DNA from 2 places in the Streptomyces sp. NPDC042102 genome. Region 2 is predicted to be linked to the other one. Evidence: predicted binding sites of a transcription regulator. Region 2 holds the regulator's gene; the other holds the start of a gene.
What was found. Region 2 encodes HspR, which represses chaperone genes until heat shock. Its sites were predicted from a motif close to TTGAGNNNNNNNNNCTCAA; they were not measured.
Positions count from the first base shown of each region.

Region 1: a site for HspR is predicted at 2,591-2,609, ahead of lon (endopeptidase La). Genes of this name have one in related genera too.

Region 1 covers NZ_JBVJDL010000003.1:860,808-867,825, reverse strand. Annotated here, with positions in the region: gene ACZ6KO_RS17270 (MarR family winged helix-turn-helix transcriptional regulator) at 1-108, opposite strand, end outside; gene lon (endopeptidase La) at 172-2,568, opposite strand; gene ACZ6KO_RS17260 (DNA alkylation repair protein) at 2,720-3,388, shown strand; gene dnaN (DNA polymerase III subunit beta) at 3,376-4,500, opposite strand; gene ACZ6KO_RS17250 (DUF4097 family beta strand repeat-containing protein) at 4,577-5,362, opposite strand; gene ACZ6KO_RS17245 (sulfurtransferase) at 5,427-6,275, opposite strand; gene ACZ6KO_RS17240 (glycosyltransferase family 39 protein) at 6,384-7,018, opposite strand, start outside.
Region 2 covers NZ_JBVJDL010000008.1:40,200-47,217, forward strand. Annotated here, with positions in the region: gene clpB (ATP-dependent chaperone ClpB) at 1-877, opposite strand, end outside; gene ACZ6KO_RS26985 (pyridoxamine 5'-phosphate oxidase family protein) at 1,013-1,417, shown strand; gene ACZ6KO_RS26990 (Rieske (2Fe-2S) protein) at 1,628-1,942, opposite strand; gene ACZ6KO_RS26995 (helix-turn-helix transcriptional regulator) at 2,233-3,246, shown strand; gene ACZ6KO_RS27000 (heat shock protein transcriptional repressor HspR) at 3,377-3,823, opposite strand; gene dnaJ (molecular chaperone DnaJ) at 3,825-5,006, opposite strand; gene grpE (nucleotide exchange factor GrpE) at 5,040-5,678, opposite strand; gene dnaK (molecular chaperone DnaK) at 5,678-7,018, opposite strand, start outside.

The DNA of each region.
Region 1 (7,018 bases), on a different contig from region 2:
GTGCGGGCCCGGCCGGCCCGGCTCGGCCCCAGTTTCGCAGGACCCGGCCCGGGCCCCGCCGCCGCGGGTCCCGGGCCGTGTCGTGCGCACACGCCGTGCCGGTCGCATGTCGGATCGCCCGCCGTAGCCGTACGCGCCGGACCGCCCGGGCCGCGGCGGTTGCCCGCCGGGTCAGGCCGCTGCGGTGACCGCCACGCCGGCCTCGGTCAGCGCCAGCTCCAGCACCTGGCGCACGTCCGTCACCGGGTGCACCTCCAGCCGCTCCAGCACCTGGGCCGGTACGTCGTCCAGGTCGGCCTCGTTCCGCTTCGGGATGATCACGGTGGTCAGCCCGGCCCGGTGCGCGGCCAGCAGCTTCTGCTTGACCCCGCCGATCGGCAGCACCCGCCCGGTCAGCGAGACCTCGCCGGTCATGGCCACGTCGGTGCGGACCTGCCGCCCGGACAGCAGCGAGGCCAGCGCCGTGGTCATGGTGATGCCCGCGCTCGGGCCGTCCTTGGGCACCGCGCCCGCCGGGAAGTGGATGTGCACGCCCCGGTCCTTCAGGTCGGCGACCGGCAGTTCCAGCTCGGCGCCGTGCGAGCGCAGGAAGCTGAGCGCGATCTGCGCCGACTCCTTCATCACGTCGCCCAGCTGGCCGGTCAGCGTCAGTCCGGCCGCGCCCGTCTCCGGGTCCGCCAGCGAGGCCTCCACGAACAGCACGTCGCCGCCCGCGCCGGTGACCGCGAGGCCGGTGGCCACGCCCGGCACCGCCGTGCGCCGCTCGGCCGGGTCCTGCGCGGACTCCGGCACGTGGTGCGGCCGCCCGATCAGGCCGCGCAGGTCGCCCTCGCCGATGGCGAAGGGCAGCTCGCGCCCGCCCAGTTCGTGCTGGGAGGCCACCTTGCGCAGGAGCCGCGCGATGGTCCGCTCCAGGGTGCGCACGCCCGCCTCCCGGGTGTACTCCCCGGCCAGCTTGCGCAGCGCGTCCTCCTCCAGGCTCACCTCGTCGGCGCCCAGGCCCGCGCGCTCCAGCTGGCGCGGCAGCAGGTGGTCACGGGCGATGACGACCTTCTCGTCCTCCGTGTACCCGTCCAGCCGGACCAGCTCCATCCGGTCGGCCAGTGCCTCGGGGATGGCCTCCAGGACGTTGGCCGTGGCCAGGAACACCACGTCGCTGAGGTCGAGCTCGACCTCCAGGTAGTGGTCGCGGAAGGTGTGGTTCTGCGCCGGGTCCAGGACCTCCAGCAGGGCGGCCGCCGGGTCGCCCCGGTAGTCCGAGCCGACCTTGTCGATCTCGTCCAGCAGGACGACCGGGTTCATCGAGCCGGCCTCCTTGATGGCCCGCACGATCCGGCCGGGCAGGGCGCCGACGTACGTCCGCCGGTGGCCGCGGATCTCGGCCTCGTCGCGTACGCCGCCCAGCGCGACCCGGACGAACGTGCGCCCCATGGCGTGCGCCACGGACTCGCCGAGCGAGGTCTTGCCGACACCGGGCGGGCCCACCAGGGCGAGCACGGCACCGCCGCGCCGTCCGCCGACGACGCCCAGGCCGCGGTCGGCGCGCCGCTTGCGCACCGCCAGGTACTCGGTGATGCGGTCCTTGACGTCCTCCAGCCCGGCGTGCTCGGCGTCGAGCACCGCCCGCGCGCCCTGGATGTCGTAGGCGTCCTCGGTGCGCTCGTTCCAGGGCAGTTCGAGGACGGTGTCCAGCCAGGTGCGGATCCAGGAGCCCTCGGGGGACTGGTCGCTGGCGCGCTCCAGCTTCTCGACCTCCTTCAGGGCCGCCTCGCGGACCTTCTCGGGGAGGTCGGCTGCCTCGACGCGGGCCCGGTAGTCGTCGGACTCCTCGCCCTCCGCGTCGCCGTTCAGCTCGCGCAGTTCCTTGCGTACGGCGTCCAGCTGACGGCGGAGCAGGAACTCGCGCTGCTGCTTGTCCACGCCCTCCTGCACGTCCTTGGCGATGGACTCGGCGACGTCCTGCTCGGCGAGGTGCTCGCCCAGCCACTTCACGGCGAGCCGCAGGCGGGCGACGGGGTCGGCGGTCTCCAGCAGTTCGACCTTCTGGGCCACGGTGAGGAACGGGGAGTAGCCGGAGTTGTCGGCGAGGGCGGAGACGCCCTCGATGCCCTGGACCCGGTCCACGACCTGCCAGGCGCCGCGCTTCTTGAGCCAGCTGGTGGCGAGCGCCTTGTACTCCTTGACGAGCTCGGTGACCGCGCCGGGCAGCGGGTCGGGCACGTGCTCCTCGACGGTCTCGCCCTCGACCCAGAGCGCGGCGCCGGGGCCGGTGGTGCCGGCGCCGATGCGGACCCGGCCGCGCCCGCGGATGAGGGCGCCCGGGTCGCCGTCGGAGAGCCGCCCCACCTGTTCGACGGTGCCGAGCACGCCCGTCGCGGCGTACGTGCCGTCGACGCGCGGCACGAGCAGCACCCGCGGCTTGCCGGTCTTGGCCGCCGCCTGGGCGGCCTCCACGGCCGCCCGTACCTCGGCGTCGGACAGGTCCAGCGGAACCACCATTCCGGGCAGCACGACCTCGTCGTCAAGCGGCAGCACGGGCAGAGTGAGCGTTACGGACGTCGAAGCCATGATCTTCCCTCCGGCAGTGAAGTTGAGCTATGCCGACTCAATGCAGGTGCGCCTCCCAATGTTCCCCAACCCCCGTTCGCCCCCGGCGAACACGCCTCCGGCGTAGCCTGGCCGTGCAGGGACCGCCCTGCCCGAGGACAGGAGGCCCGGGGTGACCGGAACGACGGTGGCGCAGGTCAGGGCCGAGCTGGCCGCGCTGGAGGACCCGAAGACGCGCGCGGTGAACGAGCGCCACGGCGACGACCACGGGGTGAACCTCACCAAGCTGCGCGCGCTCGCCAAGCGGCTGAAGACGCAACAGGACCTGGCGCGCGAGCTGTGGGCGACGGACGACAGCGCAGCACGGCTGGTGGCGCTGCTGATCTGCCGCCCGAAGGAGTTCGGGCGCGAGGAGCTGGACGGCATGCTGCGCGGGGCCCGCACGCCCAAGGTGCACGACTGGCTCGTCAACTACGTGGTGAAGAAGAGCCCGCACGCCGAGGAGCTGCGCCTGGCCTGGACCGCCGACCCGGACCCGGTGGTCGCGAGCGCCGGCTGGGCGCTGACCACCGAGCGGGTGGCGAAGCGGCCCGCGGGGCTGGACCTCGCGGGACTGCTGGACGTGATCGAGGCGGACATGAAGGACGCCCCGGACCGTCTGCAGTGGGCGATGAACCACTGCCTGGCCCAGATCGGCATCGAGCACCCGGAGCTGCGCGCCCGCGCGATCGGCATCGGCGAGCGCCTGGAGGTGCTCAAGGACTACCCGACTCCCCCGAACTGCACCTCCCCGTACGCGCCCGCCTGGATCGCCGAGATGGTGCGCCGTCAGTCGAGCTGACGGACGGACATCAGCAGGTGCCGGTGGCCGGTGTCGCCGGTGGCGGTGTCGCCGGTGCCGGTGCCGAGCAGGACGCGCTGCCCCGGGCCCTGGAGGTCGAAGCGGACGTCCGGGCCGGTGAAGGAGGTGAGGGCGTCCAGCAGGTACGCCGGGTTGAAGGCCACGGCCATGGCGTCCGCGCCGGTCAGGGTGGCCGCGAGCGCCTGTGAGGCGACGTCGTCGGCGTACCCGGCCCGGAGCAGGACACTGCCGTCGCCGCGGAAGTCGAGCCGGACGGGGCTGTGGGGCTCCGCGACGACGGCGACCCGGCGGACGGCGTCCGCGAGCGCCGCGCGCCCGGTGACGGCGACGGCGGCGCCGTCCAGCGCGAACAGCTTGTCGTACCGCGGCAGCCGGCCCTCCAGCAGCCGCAGGGTGGCGGCCCGGCCACCGGCCTCGAAGCCGATGAGGCCGCCCTCGCAGCCGATCCGGACCGGCCCGGACTTCGCCAGGGACCGGGCGATCTCGGCGAGCCGCCGGCCCGGGACCACCACTTCCACGGCGTCGGAGCCGGGGTCCCCCGGCTGCCAGGCCAGCGTGCGCACGGCGTACCGGTACCGGTCGGAGGCGGCCAGCGTCAGCTCCGCGCCGTCCAGCCGGACCTGGATCCCCGTGAGCACCGGCAGCGCCTCGTCCCGTCCGGCGGCGACGGCCACCTGCGCGACGGCCTCCGCGAACGCGGCCGCGTCCACTTCGCCGCGGACCGCCGGGAGGGCCGGCCGCGGCGGGTACTCCTCCCGCGGCAGCGTGGAGAGCCCGAACCGGGTGCCCGCGGCGCCCTCCACCGTGAAGCGCGCCCCGTCCAGCACGCACGTCACCTCCCCCTCGGGCAGCACCTTGCAGATGTCGAGCAGCCGCCGCCCCAGCACGAGCACGCTGCCCTCCACCGCCGTGGCGGCGGGCACCTCGACCCGCGCGGACGCCTCGTAGTCGAACCCGGACACCCGCAGCCGCCCGTCGCGGGCGTCCAGCAGCAGCCCGCCCAGCACGGGCACCGGCGTCCGCGCGGGCACCGCCCGCGCCGCCCACCCCACGGCCCCTGCCAGCTCCGCCCGCCCGACCCTGAACTCCATGCGCGCCACCCCCGTCGACCCGTACCACTCGGTGGTCGCACGGTAGGCCCCGCCACTGACAACGGGCCCGCGGCGGCTAGCCGGCGGCGAGGGAGATGTCGCCCGAGGTCGTACGGAGCGTCAGGGAGGACGGGGCCGACGGGTCGGAGGGCAGGGAGACGCTGCGCTCGCCCGAGTCGCTGCGGGTGTCGACGCGGTACGGACCCCGCGGCACCCGGACGGTCACGTCGCCCGAACTGGCCGTGGCCGTCAGGGCGGACGGGGCCGCGGTGAAGTCCAGCCGGACGTCGCCCGACTCGGTGGTGACCCGCGCGGACGGGGAGGCGAGGGCGGAGCCCGTGATGGAGCCCGAGGAGGTGTCCAGGCGGACCGGGCCGGCGATGCCCTCGGCCCGGATGGAGCCCGAGTCGGAGTGCAGGTCGGCCGCGGCGACGCCGGTCACCGAGATCCGGCCGCTGTCGCTGTCCACCGTCACCTTGGCGGACGCCGGCACCGCGAGCCGGTAGTCGACGGTGCAGTCGGAGCAGTCGACCGCCAGCTTCAGGGTGCCGGCGCTGAGCCGCTCGGTGGGCCGGGGAGCGCTGCCACCCCAGTAGTGGACCGTACGGCCGATGGTGACGCCCGGTCCGGTACCCGTCGTGACCTCCACCGAGCCGGAGCGCGCGCCGGTCACCTCGACGGCGGTGACGGCCTCGGTGACCGTCGCGTCGGCCGTCATCCGCTTGCGCTCGTCGAGGAGGGAGCAGCCGGTCAGGGTCAGCGTGAGGGCGCCGGCCAGGGCCAGGGCCAGGGCGGTGGCGGGTGAGGACGCCCTGGCGGGTACGGGTGCCGTGGCGGATGCGGACGCGCGACGAGTGGTCATGCGTCCAGTGTTCCCGCGCGGCCGCCCCGCGCCGATGGGGCAGGTGCCCGGCCCCGGGGTGGGGTTAACCCCCGGTGACCACCGGCCGCGCGGACGACGGCAGGCCCCACTCGCTCCACGAGCCGTCGTACACGGCCAGCTCCCGGTAGCCGGCGAGGTCGGCGCCGAGCGCGAGCACGCACGCCGTGACGCCCGAGCCGCAGCTGAAGTACAGCGTCTCGCGGTCCCCGGCGAGCGCGGCGAAGGCGGCCCGCAGCCGGTCGGGCGGCAGCATCCGGCCGTCCTCGGTCTGCAACTCACCGAAGGGCAGGCCGGCCGACCCCGGCATGTGGCCGCCGCGCAGGCCGGGCCGGGGCTCGGGGGCGGTGCCCTCGAACCGGCCGCGGGTCCGCGCGTCCAGGACCAGGGCGGCGGGATCGGCCAGGGCCCGCGCCACGGCCGCGGCGTCCACGATCAGCCCGGGCCGGGGCCGGGCGGTGAAGTCGCCGCGCGGGCCGTCGTACGCGGCGGGCGCGTCCTCGACGGGCAGTGCGGCGGCGTCCCAGGCCGGCAGCCCGCCGTCGAGGACGGCGGCCCGGTCGAAGCCCATGGCGCGCAGCATCCACCAGGCGCGGGCGCTGGAGTAGATCCCGGCGCCGTCGTAGACGACGACGGTGGCCGTGTCGTCCACCCCGAGCGCCCGCAGCGCCTCGCCGAACTGCTGTGCGCCCGGCATGGTGTGCGGGACGGCACTGGTGTGGTCGGACAGTGCCCCGTCGAGGTCGAAGGGCCGTGCCCCGGGGATCCGCCGCCCGGCCCCCCGGTGCGCTCCGACGGAGGCGTCGAGGACGACCAGTCCGGGCCGCCCCAGCCGCTCGGCCAGCCAGTCGGTCCCCACCAGCGGCCCCGGCACCGTGTCGTCGGGCGTCGTCATCGCCCACCTCCCCCTCGTCGACCGGCCGCGTCGCCGATCCTCTGCACCATCCTCACCCGATGGCCGCTGATGATCCATAACCATCGCGGACCCCGGACCCCGGACCCGCTACGGGCAGGTTCCCGGCCGGGCGAAGAGCGCGACGCGCGCCCCCCGCACCTCGGTGACGGCGCACAGGTCGAAGTGCGTGGCCAGGGTCTGTCGTTTGACCGCCTCCCGCGGGTACGGGTCCACCGGCTGGCCCACGGGGTCCAGCAGCGCGATCACCCGGGATGCCGCCATCAGCCGGCCCCGCAGCTCCGCCGCCCCCAGCTCGGTGCCCCACAGGCTGTGCGAGGCCGTCGGGGTCCGGTCGAGCGCGAGGTCGCTCAGGCCGCCGTACACGTCCGGCGAGGACAGCAGCCACTCGCGCCGGCGCGCCGGCAGGAACAGCACCGCGTCGCCCGGCCGCGCCCGCTCCCGGACCGCGGCGGCCACCGCGTACGCGTCGTCCTTGCGGCTCTCGGGCGTCCGCAGCCACACCGACCACCAGCCCAGCGGCACCAGCAGCGCCGCCACCGCGGCCCACGCCCACGCCCGGCGCGCCCGCCCGCGCAGGTCCAGCCTGGCCGCCCGCGCCCCGGCCAGCAGGGCGGGACCGGCGAGCGCGTAGAGCACGTACCGGTCGACGTAGAGCGGGTGGACCAGGGAGACCGCCAGCAGCAGACCGGGCGGCAGCAGCGCCAGCGGCAGTGCGATCGTGA
Region 2 (7,018 bases):
AGTCGCCGCCGGCGCCCGCGCCCACGACGGTGTGCAGCTCGTCGATGAAGGTGATGATCTGCCCGTCGCTGGCCTTGATCTCCGCGAGGACGGTCTTGAGGCGCTCCTCGAACTCTCCGCGGTACTTCGCGCCGGCCACCATCGCGCCGAGGTCCAGGGCCACCAGGCGCTTGTTCTTCAGCGACTCGGGGACGTCGCCCTTGACGATGCGCTGCGCGAGGCCCTCGACGACGGCCGTCTTGCCGACGCCGGGCTCGCCGATGAGCACCGGGTTGTTCTTCGTACGGCGCGAGAGCACCTGGACGACGCGGCGGATCTCGTGGTCGCGGCCGATGACCGGGTCGAGCTTGCCCTCGCGGGCGGCCGCCGTGAAGTCGGTGCCGAACTTCTCCAGGGCCTTGTACTGGCCCTCGGGGTCGGGGGTGGTCACCCGCCGTCCTCCTCGTACGTTCTCGAAGGCGGCCAGCAGTTTGCCGGCGGTCGCGCCCTGGGCGGTCAGGACCTCACCGGCGGCGCCGCCCTTGGCGGCGACGGCGATGAGGAGGTGTTCGGTGGAGAGGTAGTCGTCCCCGAGCCGGCCGGCCTCGGCGTCCGCCTCGGCCAGGACGGCGAGCAGCTCGCGGCTGGGCTGCGGCGGCGCCACCGTGGAGCCGGTGACGCTGGGCAGGCCCGCCAGGACGCGCTCGGCGCCGGCGCGGACGGCGGCCTGGTCGGCGTCGACCGCGACGAGCAGATCGACGATGTTCTCGTTGTCCTCGCCGGCGAGGAGGGCCAGCAGCAGGTGCGCGGGGGTCAGGTCCGGGTGGCCGTCCTTCACGGCCCGGGTGGTGGCGGCGTTCAGGGCGGCCCGGCTCCTGTTGGTCAGCTCGGCGTCCACGTGCGGCTTCTCCTCTCCGGCTCTTCCTGGATACTGACAAGGTCAGCGTACACAAAGTTGAGTCTATTCCACTCAAGGCGCTGGCCGGTAGAGGCGCGGGCGTCGGCCCACACCCCGGTGGATACGCTGCGGCCCATGTCCCACGACGTACGGAACCCGACGCCCGACTACCTCGCCTTCTGGCGGGAACGGCACGTCTGCACGCTGACCACCCCGCGCCCCGACGGCACCCCCCACGTGGTCCCGGTGGGCGTGACGTACGACCCGGAGGCCGGGGTGGCACGGGTGATCAGCAACAAGCACAGCAAGAAGGTCCGCAACGTCCTGGCGGCGGCGCCGGGGACGGCGCGGGTCGCGGTCTGCCAGATGGCGGGACGGCGCTGGGCCACGCTGGAGGGGCGCGCGACCGTCGCCACGGACGAGGCGTCGGTCGCCGACGCCGTGGCGCGCTACGCGGTGCGGTACGGGCGGACGCCGTCGCCGAACCCGGACCGGGTGGTCATCGAGATCGCCCTGGACCGCGCGATGGGCCGGGCCTGATCACGAACGTGGCACCGAGTGCCGCCGGCGCGGGGCCGTGACCTGGTACGGCACCGGCTGAGAGCGGGATTCCGCTTTCGGTTCGGATTTCATCTTGTCCGGTTCGCGTATGGACGCGGACAGCACAACGGCGCCATCGTGTTCAGGTCCACGATGGCGCCGTTGTGTGGGGGTAGCGCCTGAGCGATCTGCGACGACGGGGGAATCGCGTCAGGCACTGCGGGGGGTGGCGGTGGTGATGTCGGGCTCGAACAACTGGTGGTCCCGCTGGTCCAGGTTGACGAACACCATGCCGTACCGGACTTCGCAGCGGACGGGCTGCGGCGCACCACGGGGGCGCCGCAGGCACCGGTACGCCCGGACGTCTTCGTCCTCCTCGCGCACCACGACGATCGGCTGCCCGAACAGGGTGACCATCAACGAATCGCCAGGGTGGGGGATGGCCGTGACGAGATCGATGAACTGCCACCCGGACCGGTAGGCCGAGGCCATTTCACGCCGGAAGTCGCGGTCGTCGGGGGTCATCAGGACACCTTCGCAGGGGCCGAGGTCCACCCGGTGTCCAACTTGCCCGCCGTCGGACCGTTGGTCCAGCCGGTGTCTCCGTCGGCACGAGCACTGCCCGCATCAGCGTCGATCGCGCTCACTGCCCCAAATACCGCAACGGCGGAGAAAACAACGGCAAGCGCCGAGCGAAGCATTCTCTTGTACATGGTCGGCTTCGTCCTCACTTGATGGAATCCTCTCCCCCGCGTGTCAGACGATGGCTCATTCGGGCACGTCAATGCCACAGGGACGATGCATCATGTTCTTGCATGTTCAGGACCCTGGGGGGTGGAGATTTGCCCAGAAACGACACAAACCCGACACATCCCCACCCCGTCACGTCCCTGTGCGGCGAGGGAACACGGCTTTACGCGGCAGCGCTCAGCACCGGACGAATCGCCCGGGGAGAGGTCCAGAACGCTCCCTGCCTGCTTGAATTCGCCCTTCTTCAGCCCGACCCTGACGACGCGAACCAACTCCGTCCGGTTCCCCCGTCCGTCGCGCTCGCCCAACGGCTCCACCCGATTGAACGGGAGATCCAGGACCGGCGACGGACCGCTGTAGATCTCACCGACGCTTTCGAGCCGTTCCTGGCCATCAGCGCGCAGAGCCCGTCGGACACCCACGCCATCACGGTGCTCGAGGGCTTCGAACGGATCAACGCCGCCCTCAACCTCGCCACCGCCGAGTGCCACACCGAGGTCCTCACGGTCCAGCCGGGCGGCCCGCGGCCCTCCCTGGCCCTCAGTCAGGCCCTGGAACGCGACGCCCCGCTGATCGACCGTGGGGTCAGCATACGGACTCTCTACCAGCACACCGTGCGGCACAGTCAGGGCACGCTCGCGTACGTCGACCGGATATCCGCCGGCAAGGTGGAGATCCGCACCCTGGAGGAGCTCATCGAGCGCCTCATCATCTTCGACCGCTCGGTGGCCTTCATCCCGGCGAGCGACGACCGCCGGGTGGCGCTGGAACTGCGGCATCCGGGACTGGTCGACTACCTCATCAAGGTCTTCGAACAACTGTGGCGGCGCGCCGTGCCGCTGCGCGACGAGGTCACCTACACCCCGACGCCGACCGGCATATCGGGGGTCCAGCGCTCGATCGCGCAGCTCCTGGTCGAGGGCCACGTGGACGAGGCGATCGCCCGCCGGCTGGGCATGAACGTCCGCACCTGCCGGGCGCACATCGCCAAACTGGCCACCACCCTGGGCAGCGGCAGCCGCGCCCAGCTCGGCTTCCTCATCGCCCAGTCGGGCATCCTCAACGGCCCGGAGCGCTGATCCCCGTACGCTCGCCGGTACGTCGGCCCGGAGGCGGCCCCGGAGGCCTCCCGGGACGCGCGAAGGCCCCGCCCGGGGTCTTCCCGGGCAGGGCCTTCGTCACGTACGCCGGTACCGCACCGGTGCCGGGTCAGTCCTGCGGGCGCTTGGGTCGCCACACGACCAGGGCACTGGTCTGCTGCGGCGGCTGGTACGGGACCAGGTCGCGCCGGTAGGAGGCGTGCACCTGGGCCTCGCGCTGGCGCATCGCCGCCGCCGCGCCGTCCACCGCCGCCGAGAGCTCGGCCACCCGCTGCTGGAGCGCCGCGACCTGGTTCTCCAGCTCGATGATCCGCTTGATGCCCGCCAGGTTGATGCCCTCGTCCTGCGACAGCTGCTGCACCGTGCGCAGCAGCTCGATGTCACGGGCCGAATAGCGCCGGCCGCGCCCGGCCGTACGGTCCGGGGAGACCAGGCCGAGCCGGTCGTACTGGCGGAGGGTCTGCGGGTGCAGACCCGAGAGCTGGGCGGCCACCGAGATGACGTAGACCGGGGTCTCGTCGGTCAGCTGGTACGGATTCCTGCGGCGGCCGTCCATGTCATGCTCCCTTCGCGGACTCGAACAAGGTGGCGCGCGGGTCCTCGGAGGAGGTCGCGTCGCGGTACGTCTCCAGTGCCTCGCGGGCCTTGTCCGACAGCTGCGTCGGAACGGCCACCTCGATGGTGACGAGCAGATCGCCCCGGGTGCCGTCCTTGCGGACCGCGCCCTTGCCGCGGGCGCGCAGCGTGCGCCCGCCCGGGGTGCCCGGCGGCAGCTTCAGGGTCACCGAGGGGCCGCCCAGGGTGGGGACCTTGATCTCGGCGCCCAGCGCCGCCTCCGTGAAGGTGACCGGGACGGTCACCGTCAGGTTGTCGTCCCGCCGCCCGAAGACCGGGTGCGTGCCGACGTGCACGACGACGTACAGATCACCGGCCGGACCGCCGCGCTCGCCCGGGGCTCCCTTGCCGCGCAGCCGGATCCGCTGGCCGTCGGAGACGCCCGCCGGGATCCTGACCTGCATGGTCCGCGAGGACTTGGCCCGGCCGCTGCCCTTGCAGACGTCGCAGGGGTGCTCGGCGATCAGGCCGCGGCCCTTGCAGTCCGCGCACGGGTCGGTGAGCGAGAAGCCGCCGCCACTGCCCCGCGAGACCTGCCCGGTGCCCACGCAGGTCGGGCACACGCGCGGCGTGCCGTTCTTGTCGCCGGTGCCGGAACAGGCCTTGCAGGCCGCCTGGGAGGACATCCGCAGCGGCACCGTGGCCCCGTCCACCGCCTCCGTGAAGGAGAGGGTGACCTCGGACTCGATGTCCTGGCCGCGGCGCGGCTGCGTACGGGTGCCCGTACCCGCCCCGCCGCGGTTGAACAGGCCGCCGAAGACGTCGCCCAGCCCGCCGCCGAAGCCTCCGGCGCCCGCTCCGCCCGGCTGCGTGCCCCCGAAGAGGTCGCCGAGGTCGAAGTTGAACGAGCCGCCGCCACCGCCCGGTCCGGGGCGGAAGCCACCGTTGCCGAAGAGGGCGCGGGCCTCGTCGTACTCCTTGCGCTTCTTGGCGTCGCCGAGGATGTCGTTGGCCTCGGAGATCTCCTTGAAGCGCTCCTCCGCCGAGGCGTCGCCCTTGTTGGCGTCCGGGTGGAACTCGCGCGCGAGCTTCCGGTACGCCTTCTTGATCTCGGCCTCGGTGGCGTCCTTCGGGACACCGAGGACCTTGTAGTAGTCCTTCTCCACGAAGTCCTTGGTACTCACCCTCGGTGTCCCTCCTCTCGCAGTGGAATTGCGTCAGCCCTTGTCAGGGGCATCCGTGTCCGCATCGCCAGCGTCCTCGGACTTCGGCGCCGCGCCCGGCTGGGGCTCGGCGACCGCGACCCGCGCGGGACGGATCGTGCGCTCGCCGATCCGGTACCCCGGCTGCAGGATCGCCACGCACGTCGTCTCGGTGACATCCGGCGCGTAGCTGTGCATCAGGGCCTCGTGGATCGTCGGGTCGAAGGGCTCGCCCTCCTTGCCGAACTGCTGCAGACCCATCTTCGCGGCGACCGTCTCCAGCGATTCGGCCACCGACTTGAAGCCGCCGACCAGCTCGCCGTGGTCCCGCGCCCGGCCGATGTCGTCCAGCGTGGGCAGCAGCTCGGTCAGCAGGCTCGCGACGGCGATCTCCTTGACCGTGACGCGGTCCCGCTCGACCCGGCGGCGGTAGTTCTGGTACTCGGCCTGGAGCCGCTGGAGGTCCGTGGTGCGCTCGTTGAGCGCCGTACGGGCCTGGTCCAGCTGCGCCAGCAGAGCGACGTCCTGCTTCGCGTCCCCGGCCGGGGCCGCCGCCTCCTCCTTGGCGGAGTCGGCGGCCTTCGGCTCGTCGGGCGTGGTGCCGTCGGCGGGGACTTCGGGCTTCTCCTCGAAGCCCGGGGTCTCCTCCGACATCAGGCAGCGCCGCCCTTCGGCTTCTCGTCGTCGACGATCTCGGCGTCGACGACGTCGTCGTCGGCCTTGGCCTGCTGCTCACCGGCGGGGGCGCCGGCGGCCTGCGCGCCCTGGGCGTCGGCGTAGATCGCCTGGCCGAGCTTCTGGCTGACCGCGGCGACCTTCTCGGTCGCGGTGCGGATCTCGGCGGTGTCCTCGCCCTTGAGCTTCTCCTTCAGCTCGGCGACGGCCGCCTCGACCTCGGTCTTGACGTCGGCCGGGACCTTGTCCTCGTTGTCCTTGACGAACTTCTCCGTCTGGTACACGAGCTGCTCGGCCTGGTTGCGGGTCTCGGCGGACTCGCGGCGGCGCTGGTCCTCCTCCGCGTACTGCTCGGCCTCCTGGCGCATGCGGTCGACCTCGTCCTTGGCGAGCGAGGAGCCGCCGGTGACGGTCATCTTCTGCTCCTTGCCCGTGCCCAGGTCCTTCGCGGTCACGTGCATGATGCCGTTGGCGTCGATGTCGAAGGAGACCTCGATCTGCGGGACGCCACGCGGGGCCGGCGGCAGGCCGGTCAGCTCGAACATGCCGAGCTTCTTGTTGTACGCCGCGATCTCGCGCTCACCCTGGTAGACCTGGATCTGCACGGACGGCTGGTTGTCCTCGGCCGTCGTGAAGATCTCCGACCGCTTGGTCGGGATCGTGGTGTTGCGCTCGATGAGCTTGGTCATGATGCCGCCCTTGGTCTCGATGCCGAGGGACAGCGGGGTCACGTCGAGGAGCAGGACGTCCTTGACCTCACCCTTGAGGACACCGGCCTGGAGGGTGGCGCCCATGGCGACGACCTCGTCCGGGTTGACGCCCTTGTTGGCGTCCTTGCCGCCGGTCAGCTCCTTGACGAGCTCGGCGACGGCCGGCATGCGGGTCGAGCCGCCGACCAGGACCACGTGGTCGATGTCGGACAGCGAGATGTTCGCGTCCTTGATGACGTTGTGGAACGGGGTCTTGCAGCGGTCCAGGAGGTCCGCGGTCAGCTGCTGGAACTGGGCGCGGGTGAGCTTCTCGTCCAGGTGCAGCGGGCCCTCGGCGGACGCCGTGATGTAGGGCAGGTTGATCGTGGTCTCCGTAGAGGAGGAGAGCTCGATCTTCGCCTTCTCGGCGGCCTCGCGCAGGCGCTGGAGCGCCATCTTGTCCTTGGACAGGTCGACGCCGTGGCCGTTGGCGAACTGCTTCACCAGGTAGTCGACGACGCGCTGGTCCCAGTCGTCACCACCGAGGTGGTTGTCACCGTTGGTCGCGCGGACCTCGACGACACCGTCACCGATCTCCAGGAGGGACACGTCGAAGGTGCCGCCGCCGAG